DNA from 3 places in the Undibacterium sp. TC4M20W genome. Region 2 is predicted to be linked to each of the others. Evidence: predicted binding sites of a transcription regulator. Region 2 holds the regulator's gene; each other region holds the start of a gene.
What was found. The regulator sigma-54, encoded in region 2, starts transcription at its own class of promoters, with help from an activator protein. The targets are predictions, from matches to a motif close to TGGCANGNAANCTGCTTT.
Positions count from the first base shown of each region.

Region 1: a site for sigma-54 is predicted at 2,108-2,125, ahead of ACO0LL_RS15685 (CmpA/NrtA family ABC transporter substrate-binding protein). Genes of this name have one in related genera too.
Region 3: a site for sigma-54 is predicted at 1,342-1,359, ahead of ACO0LL_RS18380 (pilin). Genes of this name have one in related genera too.

Region 1 covers NZ_JBMPPI010000012.1:7,911-11,997, forward strand. Annotated here, with positions in the region: gene ACO0LL_RS15670 (cache domain-containing protein) at 1-122, shown strand, start outside; gene tsaD (tRNA (adenosine(37)-N6)-threonylcarbamoyltransferase complex transferase subunit TsaD) at 140-1,168, opposite strand; gene ACO0LL_RS15680 (ANTAR domain-containing response regulator) at 1,313-1,990, shown strand; gene ACO0LL_RS15685 (CmpA/NrtA family ABC transporter substrate-binding protein) at 2,395-3,564, shown strand; gene ntrB (nitrate ABC transporter permease) at 3,574-4,087, shown strand, end outside.
Region 2 covers NZ_JBMPPI010000001.1:24,852-28,938, forward strand. Annotated here, with positions in the region: gene ACO0LL_RS00115 (LptA/OstA family protein) at 1-378, shown strand, start outside; gene lptB (LPS export ABC transporter ATP-binding protein) at 380-1,135, shown strand; gene ACO0LL_RS00125 (RNA polymerase factor sigma-54) at 1,147-2,637, shown strand; gene hpf (ribosome hibernation-promoting factor, HPF/YfiA family) at 2,745-3,092, shown strand; gene ACO0LL_RS00135 (enoyl-CoA hydratase/isomerase family protein) at 3,718-4,087, shown strand, end outside.
Region 3 covers NZ_JBMPPI010000015.1:117,745-121,831, reverse strand. Annotated here, with positions in the region: gene ACO0LL_RS18385 (pilin) at 261-713, opposite strand; gene ACO0LL_RS18380 (pilin) at 833-1,297, opposite strand; gene ACO0LL_RS18375 (FHA domain-containing protein) at 1,737-2,345, opposite strand; gene ACO0LL_RS18370 (Stp1/IreP family PP2C-type Ser/Thr phosphatase) at 2,375-3,181, opposite strand; gene sucD (succinate--CoA ligase subunit alpha) at 3,671-4,087, opposite strand, start outside.

The DNA of each region.
Region 1 (4,087 bases), on a different contig from region 2:
CCAAGGGCAAAGCCTGGCAGGATTATAAATTCGTTAATCCCACGACCAAGCAGATCGAACCCAAGTCCATGTATGTGGAGAAATTCGAGAATGTGATCGTCGGCTGCGGCATCTATAAATAGTACTGCCGTGGATAAATTCAGGTGGCAATCAATTCCTGTAAAGGCCAGCGCGGCTTCACATTAAAGCCGTAATCCCTGGTCGCCAGACCGGGATTGTTTTTCAGGCGCATGGCACCGGCAAAGGCGATCATCGCGCCATTGTCGGTGCAAAACTCCAGCTCAGGGTAATACACCTGGAAACGCTTCTTCGCTGCTGCCGCATTCAGGGACGCGCGCAACTGCTGGTTGGCCCCAACACCACCAGCGATCACCAGACGCTTCAGGCCACTTTCCTTCATCGCGGTGACGCATTTGGCGGTCAGCACGGCGACGATGGCATCGACAAAACCACGCGCAATATTTGCCTTGTCCTGCTCACATATATTTGCCGGGTGGTTTTTAACAACCGTCAGTACCGCTGTCTTCAAACCAGAGAAACTGAAGTTCAAGTCCTTGGAGTGCAGCATGGGGCGCGGGAACTGGTAAGCCGCCGGGTCACCAAACTCTGCCATGCGCGAGATAGCCGGTCCGCCCGGATAAGACAAACCCAGCAATTTGGCTGACTTGTCAAAAGCCTCACCTGCCGCATCGTCCAGGGTTTCTCCCAATAGCTGGTAACGACCAACGCCATCCACCCGCATCAACTGGGTATGCCCGCCAGAGACCAGCAAGGCAACGAAGGGAAATTCGGGTGGCTGGCTGGCCAGCAGGGGAGACAGCAGGTGGCCTTCCAGATGATGGACACCGAGCACGGGCTTATCCAGTGCCATGCCCAGGCCACAGGCAACCGAAGCACCGACCAGCAAGGCACCAGCCAGGCCTGGTCCCTGGGTATAGGCAATCGCATCTATAGCTTGTTTTTCTGTGCCAGACTTAGTCAACACTTCGGTCAGCAGAGGCAGGGCGCGGCGTATATGGTCGCGTGACGCCAGTTCCGGCACGACCCCACCATATTCCTGGTGCATGGCGATTTGCGAATGCAGGGCATGCGCAAGCAGGCCGCGCTCTGTGTCATACAAGGCCAGGCCGGTTTCGTCACAGGAGGATTCAACGCCGAGAACTATCATATCTGTTTCTAAGTAAGGGAAAAGCAAGCGAATGACATAGGCATGGCAAGAATGCAAGCGATTGTCCACTTGTATTCCAGCGCAGGGATTGGTGTGATTCTTGCTATTGCTGGTAAACGTAATTATATCTGGCATGGGCCATCAATGCGCGGCAAAGCAAATACTGACGAAGCGACAACACCGGCAACACCAGCATCAACCAGTCTGCGGATTGTGGTGGTGAACACGGTCATCCAGCGCGAAGACGAGTTGCAGGAACACGCCCAGGCACAATTGGCCCGCTCACGCGCCTTGCGCATAGGCTTGCTGCAAGCGGGTTATAACATCATCGCCGTTATTCCTGGCGACATCTATATGAGCGAGCGCATCGCCCAGTTGCAGCCAGACATGATCATTATTGATGCCGAGTCTGATTCGCGTGATGTGCTGGAACATATGGTCATGCTGACCCGTGATGCGCCTCGCCCCATCGTTTTGTTTACTGAAGATGGCAACCAGTCGAATATGGCCGCCGCCATGGAAGCTGGCGTCTCGGCCTATGTAGTTGCCGGTTTGCAGTCTGAGCGCATCAAGCCTGTGCTGGATGTCGCCATGGCGCGCTTCAATGCAGATCAAAAGCTGCGTAGCGAATTATCCGATACCAAGGCCAAGCTGCAGGAACGCAAAACAATAGAACGTGCCAAGGGGCTGCTGATGGAGCGTCATCATCTTTCAGAAAACGAGGCCTATCAAAAAATGCGCAAGCAAGCCATGGAAAAAAACCTGAAGCTGGTGGATCTGGCGCAGCGCATGCTGGATGTGGTGGATTTGCTCGGTGGCTGAGCCAAGCTTGTGCATGCAAATGGTGCGTTGCGTCATTTGAGTGCGCAGCAACTGGTATTTTTAAGAGGATTTCGCTTCATAGTATTGGCATGAAGAGCCGAGTCCTTTAATTTAAGCTGGCACGGCAATTGCTGTAGCTAAAGAAAGTGCCAAAGCTGGCGCTTCAGAAAAAATGTGAGTCTGACTAACGGCGGTCACCTCACAAGACAAAGGTGTCTTTCCATCCGGTTTATCCGTGGTGGAACGACACCTTTTTTCATTATAGAAATCAATTTAGCTGGAGTGCAGACATGTCGAATCAGGAAACTTCTAATAATCTCATCAAGACGCAGGAAGAAAATGAACCTAATTTCAAACGTCGCAGTTTCTTGCAAACTGCCGCACTGGCAAGCGGGGCAGGCATCATGGGCTTGAGTACCGGTGGGGTATGGGCTGCGGGATCAGACAAGCCAGAAAAAGAAGAGGTGCACATAGGCTTCATTCCGCTGACTGATTGTGCTTCGGTGGTGATGGCATCGGTGCTGGGTTTTGATAAAAAATACGGTATCAAGATTATCCCAAGCAAAGAATCTTCCTGGGCCAGCGTGCGTGACAAACTCGTCAATGGCGAGCTGGATGCTGCCCATGTTTTATATGGCCTGATCTATGGTGTGCAGCTCGGGGTAGGCGGCAATAAAAAAGACATGGCCGTGCTGATGACGCTGAACAATAACGGCCAGGCGATTACCTTGTCGAAGAAGCTGGCAGAGAAGGGCGCTGTAGATGGCGCTGGCCTGGCCAAGCTCATGCAAAGCGACAAGCGAGAATACACTTTTGCCCAGACTTTCCCTACTGGCACCCATGCGATGTGGTTGTATTACTGGCTGGCTGCCCACGGTATCAACCCCATGAAAGATGCCAAGGTCATTACCGTACCACCACCGCAAATGGTGGCAAATATGCGGGTCGGTAATATGGATGGTTATTGCGTAGGTGAACCCTGGAACCATAGGGCGATTGCAGACGGCATAGGTATCACCGCGGCAACGACACAGGACATCTGGAAAGACCATCCAGAAAAAGTTTTGGGCACTACGTCTGAATTCGTACAGAAATATCCAAACACTGCGCGGGCAGTTGTGGCCGCGATTCTCGATGCCAGCCGCTGGATCGATGCGTCCCTGTCCAACAAGACCAAGATGGCAGAAACCATTGCCGATAAATCCTATGTGAATACTTCGGTCGATGTCATCAACCAGCGTATTTTGGGACGCTACCAGAATGGCCTGGGCAAGACTTGGGATGATCCTAACTACATGAAATTCTTTAATGACGGTGCAGTGAATTTCCCTTACCTGTCAGATGGCATGTGGTTCCTGACTCAGCACAAACGTTGGGGCTTGTTGAAAGCTGACCCGGATTACCTGGCGGTGGCAAAAGCGGTTAACCGCATCGATATCTACAAAGATGCTGCGACCATGGCCAAGGTATCTGTACCAAAAGACCCCATGCGCAGCAGCAAGTTCATGGACGGTACGGTCTGGGATGGCAAGAACCCGGCTGCCTACGCAGCTTCTTTCAAAATCAAGGCTTAAGGAGTTGTCATGAATACCTTGGTGCATAGTGCAATGTCTGCCGCAGGTGATACCAGCAGCGCAGCAACTACAGTGACGGAAGTTAACGTGGTAAAGGAAATCAAAACCAAAGCAGAAAAAAGACCACGCTCGTTCCGGCCATTTTTCCTGAGTGTGTTGCCGCCTTTATTTGGCATAGGCATGCTGATTTTGATCTGGGAAATCATCGCAATCAAGAACACGACTTTCCCTTCACCATGGGTGACTTTGCAGGAAGCCATCAAGGTGTTTTCTGATCCCTTTTATCAAAAGGGGCCAAATGACCAGGGTATAGGCTGGAATATTTTTGCCTCTCTCAAACGGGTCGCAGTTGGCTTTGGCCTGGCTGCAGCGGTAGGCATACCGCTGGGATTTTTGATAGGCCGTTTCAAGTTTTTGTCCGGTATGTTCAATCCCATTATCAGCCTGTTGAAGCCAGTCTCGCCACTGGCCTGGTTGCCCATAGGTTTGCTGGTATTCAAGTCGGCTCATCCGGCGGCGATAT
Region 2 (4,087 bases):
ACCCTGACCGTCACTTCTGAGAGTGCTGTCGTGACCGAAGCCCCGAATGGCGATCAGTTTGTTGTTCTGACAGGTGGCAGTGGCCGCAAAGTCACCTTCCGCCAGAAGCGCGATGGTGGCCCTGATCTGTGGGTAGATGGAGAAGCTGACCGTGCTGAATACAACCAGAGTACAGAAATCGTCAAATTCATTTCCAAGGCCAAGGTACGCTACCTCGAAGGCAAACGCGTCACCCAGGAACAGGAAGGTGAGTACCTGTCTTATGACAGCAAGAATGATGTTTTTGTTGGCACGAATTCGACCAGTGGCCAGCATGTAGATGGCTCAGGCAATATCACCATCACCTTGCAACCAAAACCAGAAAAACAGGCTAAATAAGATGACTGCACAGTCAAGCAGCACCTTGCTTGTCAAGGGCTTGCAAAAGCGCTATGGCGCGCGCCAGGTCGTGCGCGATGTCTCACTGCTATTGAAAAGCGGTGAGGTGGTGGGTTTGCTGGGGCCGAATGGCGCAGGCAAGACCACCTCGTTTTACATGATCGTTGGCCTGGTACCTTCAGATGCTGGAGATATCACGATTGATGACGTGAATATTTCGCAACTACCTATCCATGAACGTGCCGTACTGGGTTTGTCTTACCTGCCACAGGAAGCTTCGGTATTTCGCAAGCTGACAGTAGAAGACAATATCCGCGCCGTACTCGAATTGCAAAAAGACAGCGAAGGCAAATATCTCGGTGCCAAGAAAATTGAGCAAAGGCTCAATGCCCTGCTGGCAGATTTGCAGATAGAAAAAATACGTGAAAGCCAGGCCCTGTCACTGTCAGGCGGTGAACGCCGCCGCGTCGAAATTGCCCGCGCACTGGCGACCAACCCACGCTTTGTCTTGCTGGATGAGCCCTTTGCCGGTGTTGATCCTATCGCCGTCATCGAAATTCAACGCATTGTGCGCTTCCTCAAGGAACGCGGCATAGGCGTGCTGATTACCGATCATAATGTACGCGAAACCCTGGGCATCTGCGATCACGCCTATATCATCAACCAGGGCGCGGTACTTGCCAGCGGCAAGCCTGACGACATCATACAAAATGAATCTGTACGTCGCGTTTATCTCGGAGAACACTTCCGGATGTGACGGGAATCATCATGAAACAAAGCCTGCAACTACGTACCTCACAACATCTGGCCTTAACGCCGCAATTGCAGCAATCAATACGATTATTGCAGTTATCCACTTTGGAATTGCATCAGGAGCTGGAGACGCTGCTGACTGATAACCCCATGCTGGAACGTGTCGATGATCCCCTCGATCACGCCGTACGCCTGCTGGCTGACGGTGCCATCAATACCAGCAGTACTTCTGCAGATGCTGGCATGGAAGCACCGGCAGCAAGAGAAGACAGTGACAGGTCAGCAGAACCGGCTGCCGCTGATGCAGAAACCGTCATCAGCAATGACAGCACCACTTCCAGCGAAGAAGACTGGGGCTTTGATGATGTACAGCATGGCAGCAAATCTGGCGATGATGAAGATGGCCGCCCGCAGCTCGGTGCAGCCCATATCACCCTGCGTGAGCACTTGCAGGAACAGATGCGTCTTAACCTGCGCGAACCGCGTGACCGTGCCCTGGTCGAGTTGATGATCGATGCGATCGACAATAACGGTTACCTGACCGAAACATTAGATGAAATACATGCCAGTTTGCCACTGGAACTGTGCGTAGAACCAGAAGAGCTGGCGTTTGCGCTGAACATGTTGCAAAGCTTTGACCCGGCTGGTGTCGGTGCGCGCAGCCCGTCTGAATGTCTGGCCTTGCAAATCAGGCGTCTGCCAAAAGTTGCTTTCGTCACACGCAGGCTGGCATTGCAAATTGTTGAAACGCAACTGGCTTTATTTGCCCAAAGAGATTTCACCAAACTCAAGAAAATCTTCGATTGCGATGATGAAGATTTGCGCGATGCACAAACTATCATCCGCCTGTGCAAACCACGACCTGGCCTGGCCTTTGCTGCCGATGAATCGGACTATGTCGTACCCGATGTGATCGTCAGAAAATCCGGCAACGGCTGGCAAGTCATGTTGAATCAGGATGTCATGCCCAGGCTGCGGGTAAGCAGCATGTATGCCAACATCATGAAGCAAAACCGTGGCGAGGCTGGCATGGGCGCGCAATTGCAGGAAGCCCGCTGGCTGATCAAGAATATGCGGCAACGTTTTGAGACTATATTGCGCGTTGCACAAGCCATAGTCGAAAGGCAACGCAATTTTTTCACCCACGGTGCTGTTGCAATGCGCCCCCTTGTTTTGCGCGAAATTGCTGATACACTAGGATTACACGAGAGCACTATCTCGCGTGTAACAACCCAAAAATACATGTTGACCCCACATGGCATGTTTGAGTTGAAGTACTTTTTCGGCAGCCATGTCGCGACGGAAACAGGGGGTGAAGCATCTTCCACCGCGATACGTGCACTCATCAAGCAGTTGATAGGAGCAGAAGACCAGAAAAGCCCACTCTCTGATAGCAAAATTGCAGACATGCTGGGTGAACAGGGCATGGTAATTGCCCGACGGACAGTTGCCAAATACCGTGAAGCCCTCAAAATCCCCCCAGTCAGTTTGCGTAAATCTTTGTAAGCAGTCCTTGTAATCACGGTTTGAATTGCTATATATGATTTAGCTCAAGGCAAATAAATGCTGAGAGCGTATCGTTATAGCAAGCAACATCACTATAGGAGCACAGTATGAATCTCACCATCAGTGGACATCACGTCGAAGTAACTCCTGCAATTCGTGAATATGTACATACCAAACTAGAACGTATCAGGCGGCATTTCGACCAGGTCATTGATATCGCCGTCATCCTGACGGTGGACAAGCTCCGGGAAAAGGAAAAACGACACAAAGCCGACATCAATTTGCATATCAGCGGTAAAGATATTCACGTTGAAAGCCTGGCGCATGATCTGTATGCAGCAATCGATGCACTGGTAGATAAACTTGATCGCCAGGTCATCAAGCATAAAGATAAAATGCAAGACCATCAGCACGACGCCATCAAGCACATACCTGATCCGGCATCGGCTTCATAAGACCCCAGTCCTTACCTGAACAGGGTTACGGACATCCAAAACAAGGACGCTAAAAGGCGTCCTTTTTGTTGGGTTAATGGTTTTGAGGTTAACAATTTACATCAATCATTAACTGAATTGCCTTGCGACAATCCGTACACATGTTAACGTCATTCCAGCGTGCTTTTAGCTGGAATCCAGTGGCTTTCGTGGTATGCCGCAACGCTTGTTACATACCGCACCTTTATGAAAACGTTTGCCCTTCGTGGACACAAGCCGGGTCTCGGCCCGGCAGCCGAAATACTTTCTTTGCGTCGCCAAAGTAAGTATTCAAAGAAAGGCGACCCAGGCGTAGCCGCCCCTTCGGGGTACCCGTTTGTGCAGTACAAAAAATGGGAAGATCCGAAACTCGCTCCGCTCAGACAGCGGCTCTTCTTAATCCATTTTCTGTACTGCACAAACGGCGGCTACACATGGGAACTGCAGAAAATCAAAAACAACTGCAACCCCAAAGTCAAACCCGACAGCAACGGCAACGATCATGCCGCCCTTACTCTATTTCCTCATAAACATATACACCCCGTGACGCCCAAGCCCGACAAAGTTAAAATGGCAGCTTCATCCCTTACCTGCATAGTCAACCACCATGAGCGAATTTGTACTTACCTCCGTCAAGAACAATATAGGCTACATCACCCTAGACAGACCCAAAGCATTGAACTCGCTGTCACTCGATATGGTAAGAGCGCTGACGACGACCTTGCTGACCTGGCAGGATGATCAGAGTGTGCGCGCGGTGTTTATTCAAAGCAGCAGCAAAAAGGCATTTTGCGCGGGTGGAGATATTCGTTTTTTCTATGACGTGGGCACGGCCACACCCAAAGGTGATTCTGCCCTGCTGGAAGATTTTTTCACTGAAGAATATGCCTTAAATCATTTAATCCATTTCTACCCGAAACCCTATATCGCGCTGATGAATGGCGTGGTCATGGGCGGTGGCATGGGTATCGCGCAGG
Region 3 (4,087 bases), on a different contig from region 2:
GCATCATCAACAGAAACCAGATACTTTCCTTGATTATTCAGGCCATCTTCATAAGACGGGGTCAAATCATGTCTTAAATAAAAACAAGTACATTGTATAAACTGCACTTTCATGAGCTTCATACACACTTTTCTCTGACCTCGCCCGTTTAGCTCAGGCTTTACAAAGACTTGTCTGAACTTATTATGAGTGCATTTTTTGATCGCTAAAAAAAAAGCCCACCATAATAAAGTGGGCTTTTTTGACAATCAAACCAGCTATTATGGGCAGCCGCCTTGACCAGCTTTCAAACCACGGATTGGATCGCATACTGTGCCAGATGCTGTCCAGATCATGTTTGCTTGACCAGAAGACACTGTTGGTGTCAATGTCAGTGTCAAAGGAACACCAGCAGTTGTTGTTGCACCAGTTTGTGTTGCAGTGATGATACCCAGACCAGCTGCAGTTGGGATTACTGGCAGGAATTTAGTTGTAACTGGGAAAGATGGGATACCGTTAGAACCTGTAGTTGCACAGTTAGTCCATGCACCTTCATTTTGGTAGCAAATTGCCATTGCAGATTTCAGACTATCCAGTTCCGAAACCGCGCCAGCTGCACGAGTACGGGATGTGTAATCAGAATACTGAGGGATAGCGATCGCTGCCAGGATACCGATAATTGCAACAACAATCATCAATTCGATCAACGTAAAACCACGTTGCACGGTTTTCATATTTAATTTCATTTGTTGCCTCATTATAAAATTGAATCTTTAAAAAAAATTGTCCAGAGGTTCATAACAAAAAAAGCCCACAACAATGAAGTGGGCTTTTTTGACAATCAAACCAGCTATTATGGGCAGCCGCCTTGACCAGCTTTCAAACCACGGATTGGATCGCATACTGTGCCAGATGCTGTCCAGATCATGTTTGCTTGACCAGAAGAGATTGTTGGTGTCAATGTCAGCGTCAAAGGAACACCAGCAGTTGTAGTTGCACCAGTTTGTGTTGCAGTGATGATACCCAGACCAGCTGCAGTTGGGATTACTGGCAGGAATTTAGTTGTAACTGGGAAAGATGGGATACCGTTAGAACCTGTAGTTGCACAGTTAGTCCATGCACCTTCATTTTGGTAGCAAATTGCCATTGCAGATTTCAGACTATCCAGTTCCGAAACCGCGCCAGCTGCACGAGTACGGGATGTGTAATCAGAATACTGAGGGATAGCGATCGCTGCCAAGATACCGATAATTGCAACAACAATCATCAATTCGATCAGTGTAAAGCCGCGTTGCAGCTGTTTAGGGATAGCTTTCATTATGAACTCCAGGAAAAGTTGAAATCAGGGACTACGGTTCACATGTAGCAATCACCGTGCCAGTTTGTGTTTACTGCGCAACTTCGCATTTTCTTATGCATAAATCAGCGATTCCATAAGCCATTGATTAACTAGTGACGAAATGCGTCAACAATTGCAATTTAATCAATGCAAATATTTGTCAATGTTTGTGTAAGATCACAAAGACGACTGACAAGTCTGTCAGTCATGTAAAAAATTGTTTCAACACTTGATGAAAATATGAAAATTTTTTTACTTGGCAACTGCCTGACATATGTAGCGTAAGCGCAAGCACATGCGCAGTGGATGTGCAGCCAGGTCATCTGGCCCATCAAATGAAGCAAGGGAAGTTTTTCCAGGCAATTTCAAAGTCTGGCTTGTCCCTGCCCTGGTGGCTCAGGCAGGGACGAAATGAGTTCTAGTAGAAAATCACTGCCATTTTTGTCCCTGACAGCTCTATCATGTCAGCATGCTTGAGGGTATGAGGTTTGTCTTTGATGGACTGGGTATTGACGGTCGCAGCAGCATTACCCTCGACCTGTGCAATGACATATTCCTTGCCTTGCTGGGTAATCGCAATGACCTGGGTGCCAGGGCTGCCTATTGTAGTGACGGGCTTTACAAGATTGAGTTCCTTACCTGCATTAGGGCCAGTCATGACCTTGATCTTGGCTCTTGGCTTTTCAACTGCGGCCGGTTGCGCCTGGCCTGGCTCAGGCACAAAAGTCTGCTTGCCTGACTCTTCTACCTGGAAACGCAATTTGTATTTACCGATGTCGATGACATCATCGTGCTGCAACAAATGTTTTTTGACAGGCTGCGCATTGACCATGGTGCCATTGGTGCTACCAAGATCAAGTACAAAAGAGCCACTGGAAGAAGTATCAATTGCGGCATGCTGACCACTGACAGTCAGGTGATCAATGACGATATCATTACTGGGGCGCCGGCCTACGGTAAGGCGTGATTTGCTGATAGTGATTTCTTGCTGAACCAAACCATTAAAGGTGACGATAATTTTCGCCATAAATCTCTCATCAATTCATAATCCCCGACCTACCGGGTAAATGTTCTTTGTAACCAGGACTTGTTTTCTTCACTCACCAGCCTGAACAGGACTACGGAAATATTATCCAGCCCGCCCCTGTCCTTGGCAGCATCGATCAAGGCTTCGGCACAAGACTGAAGCTCAGACCCGTGCTGCCTGATCAAGGATTGGATTTCATCATGCCCGAGCATATCGGTCAATCCATCTGAACACATCAGATACAAATCTTCTTCTTCAGTATGGTGTGTATGCAACTCTGTATGCACTTCTTCCAGAGTCCCCACCGCCCTGGTGATCAGGTTCTTAATAGAAGAATAACGTGCTTCTTCTTCAGTCACCAGGCCTGCATTGATCTGTTCCTGCAATACCGAATGATCCTGCGTCAGACGTGTCAGCTCGCCCGCACGATAACGATAGGCGCGCGAATCACCGACGTGTGCTAGCAAAAGCTTGTCTTGCAAACAGCATGCCACCACCACGGTAGTGCCCATGCCTGCGCATTCTGGATTGGTCAGCGCTGTATACAAGACATTGCGATTGGCCTGCTCGATTGACTCTGTCATCCAGCGTGCCATCGCCAGCGGCCTTGGCCCCATGGACGGGAACCAGATGGCATCCATCTTGCTACATAAATATTCAGCAATGATTTGGGCGGTCATGGCGCTGGCGACTTCGCCCGCGTTATATCCCCCCATGCCATCGGCCAGGACCGCACAGCCATAGTCGGCACAAACGACGATGGCATCTTCGTTATGCGACCTGACCAAGCCCGTATCAGACAGGGCAGCAAATTCTAGTACACGCTGGTATGACATCAATAAATGTTGGGATACATCCTGAGGTGAATAAATTTATATGAAACAGATAATATTTTAGAATTATTTTTAAATTATTTTAATCAGGGCTTAAGCAAATATTCTCCTGACTTTGCCCGCACCGCCAGTAAACAGCTTACCTGGACACGACGCGTAACATATCATCATGTAGCGTCGATGGCATGACGCAGCCTGAAATTTTGCGTAAACCCTCTGTTTCTAGTGTGCAGAATTGCGTTCTTGCTCGCCCCTTCACTGATTATCGACGCAATACGCCGCATCATCAGGTAAGCAAATCAACTAAGCAAATCAGCTAAACAAAACATACCAAAACATACTGAATTCAATAGAGATTAACCACTGATGTTCAAGCTTAACATTAAGGAAATCTATTTGCACGGATATCCACCATAAACCCGGCCATAAATAAAAAAAGAGTCGCAAAATTTGCGACTCTTTTTCATCTACGACAGCTTTACAGCATTGAGCTTACAGCATGGCTTTCAACAAACGCGCCATCTCTGACGGGTTTTTAGTGGCCTTGATGCCGCATTCTTCCATGATGTCGAGCTTGGCTTGTGCAGTATCGGCACCACCAGAGATCAGCGCGCCAGCATGGCCCATGCGCTTGCCCGGAGGCGCAGTAACACCAGCGATGAAGCCAACAACCGGCTTCTTCATGTTGTCGCGTACCCAGTAAGAAGCATTCGCTTCATCAGGGCCGCCGATTTCACCGATCATGATGACAGCATCAGTATCTGGATCATCATTGAACATCTTCATGATGTCGATGTGTTTCAGACCATTGATAGGATCACCACCGATACCAACAGCAGAAGACTGACCCAGACCCAGTGCAGTCAATTGACCCACTGCTTCATAAGTCAGAGTACCGGAACGGGAAAC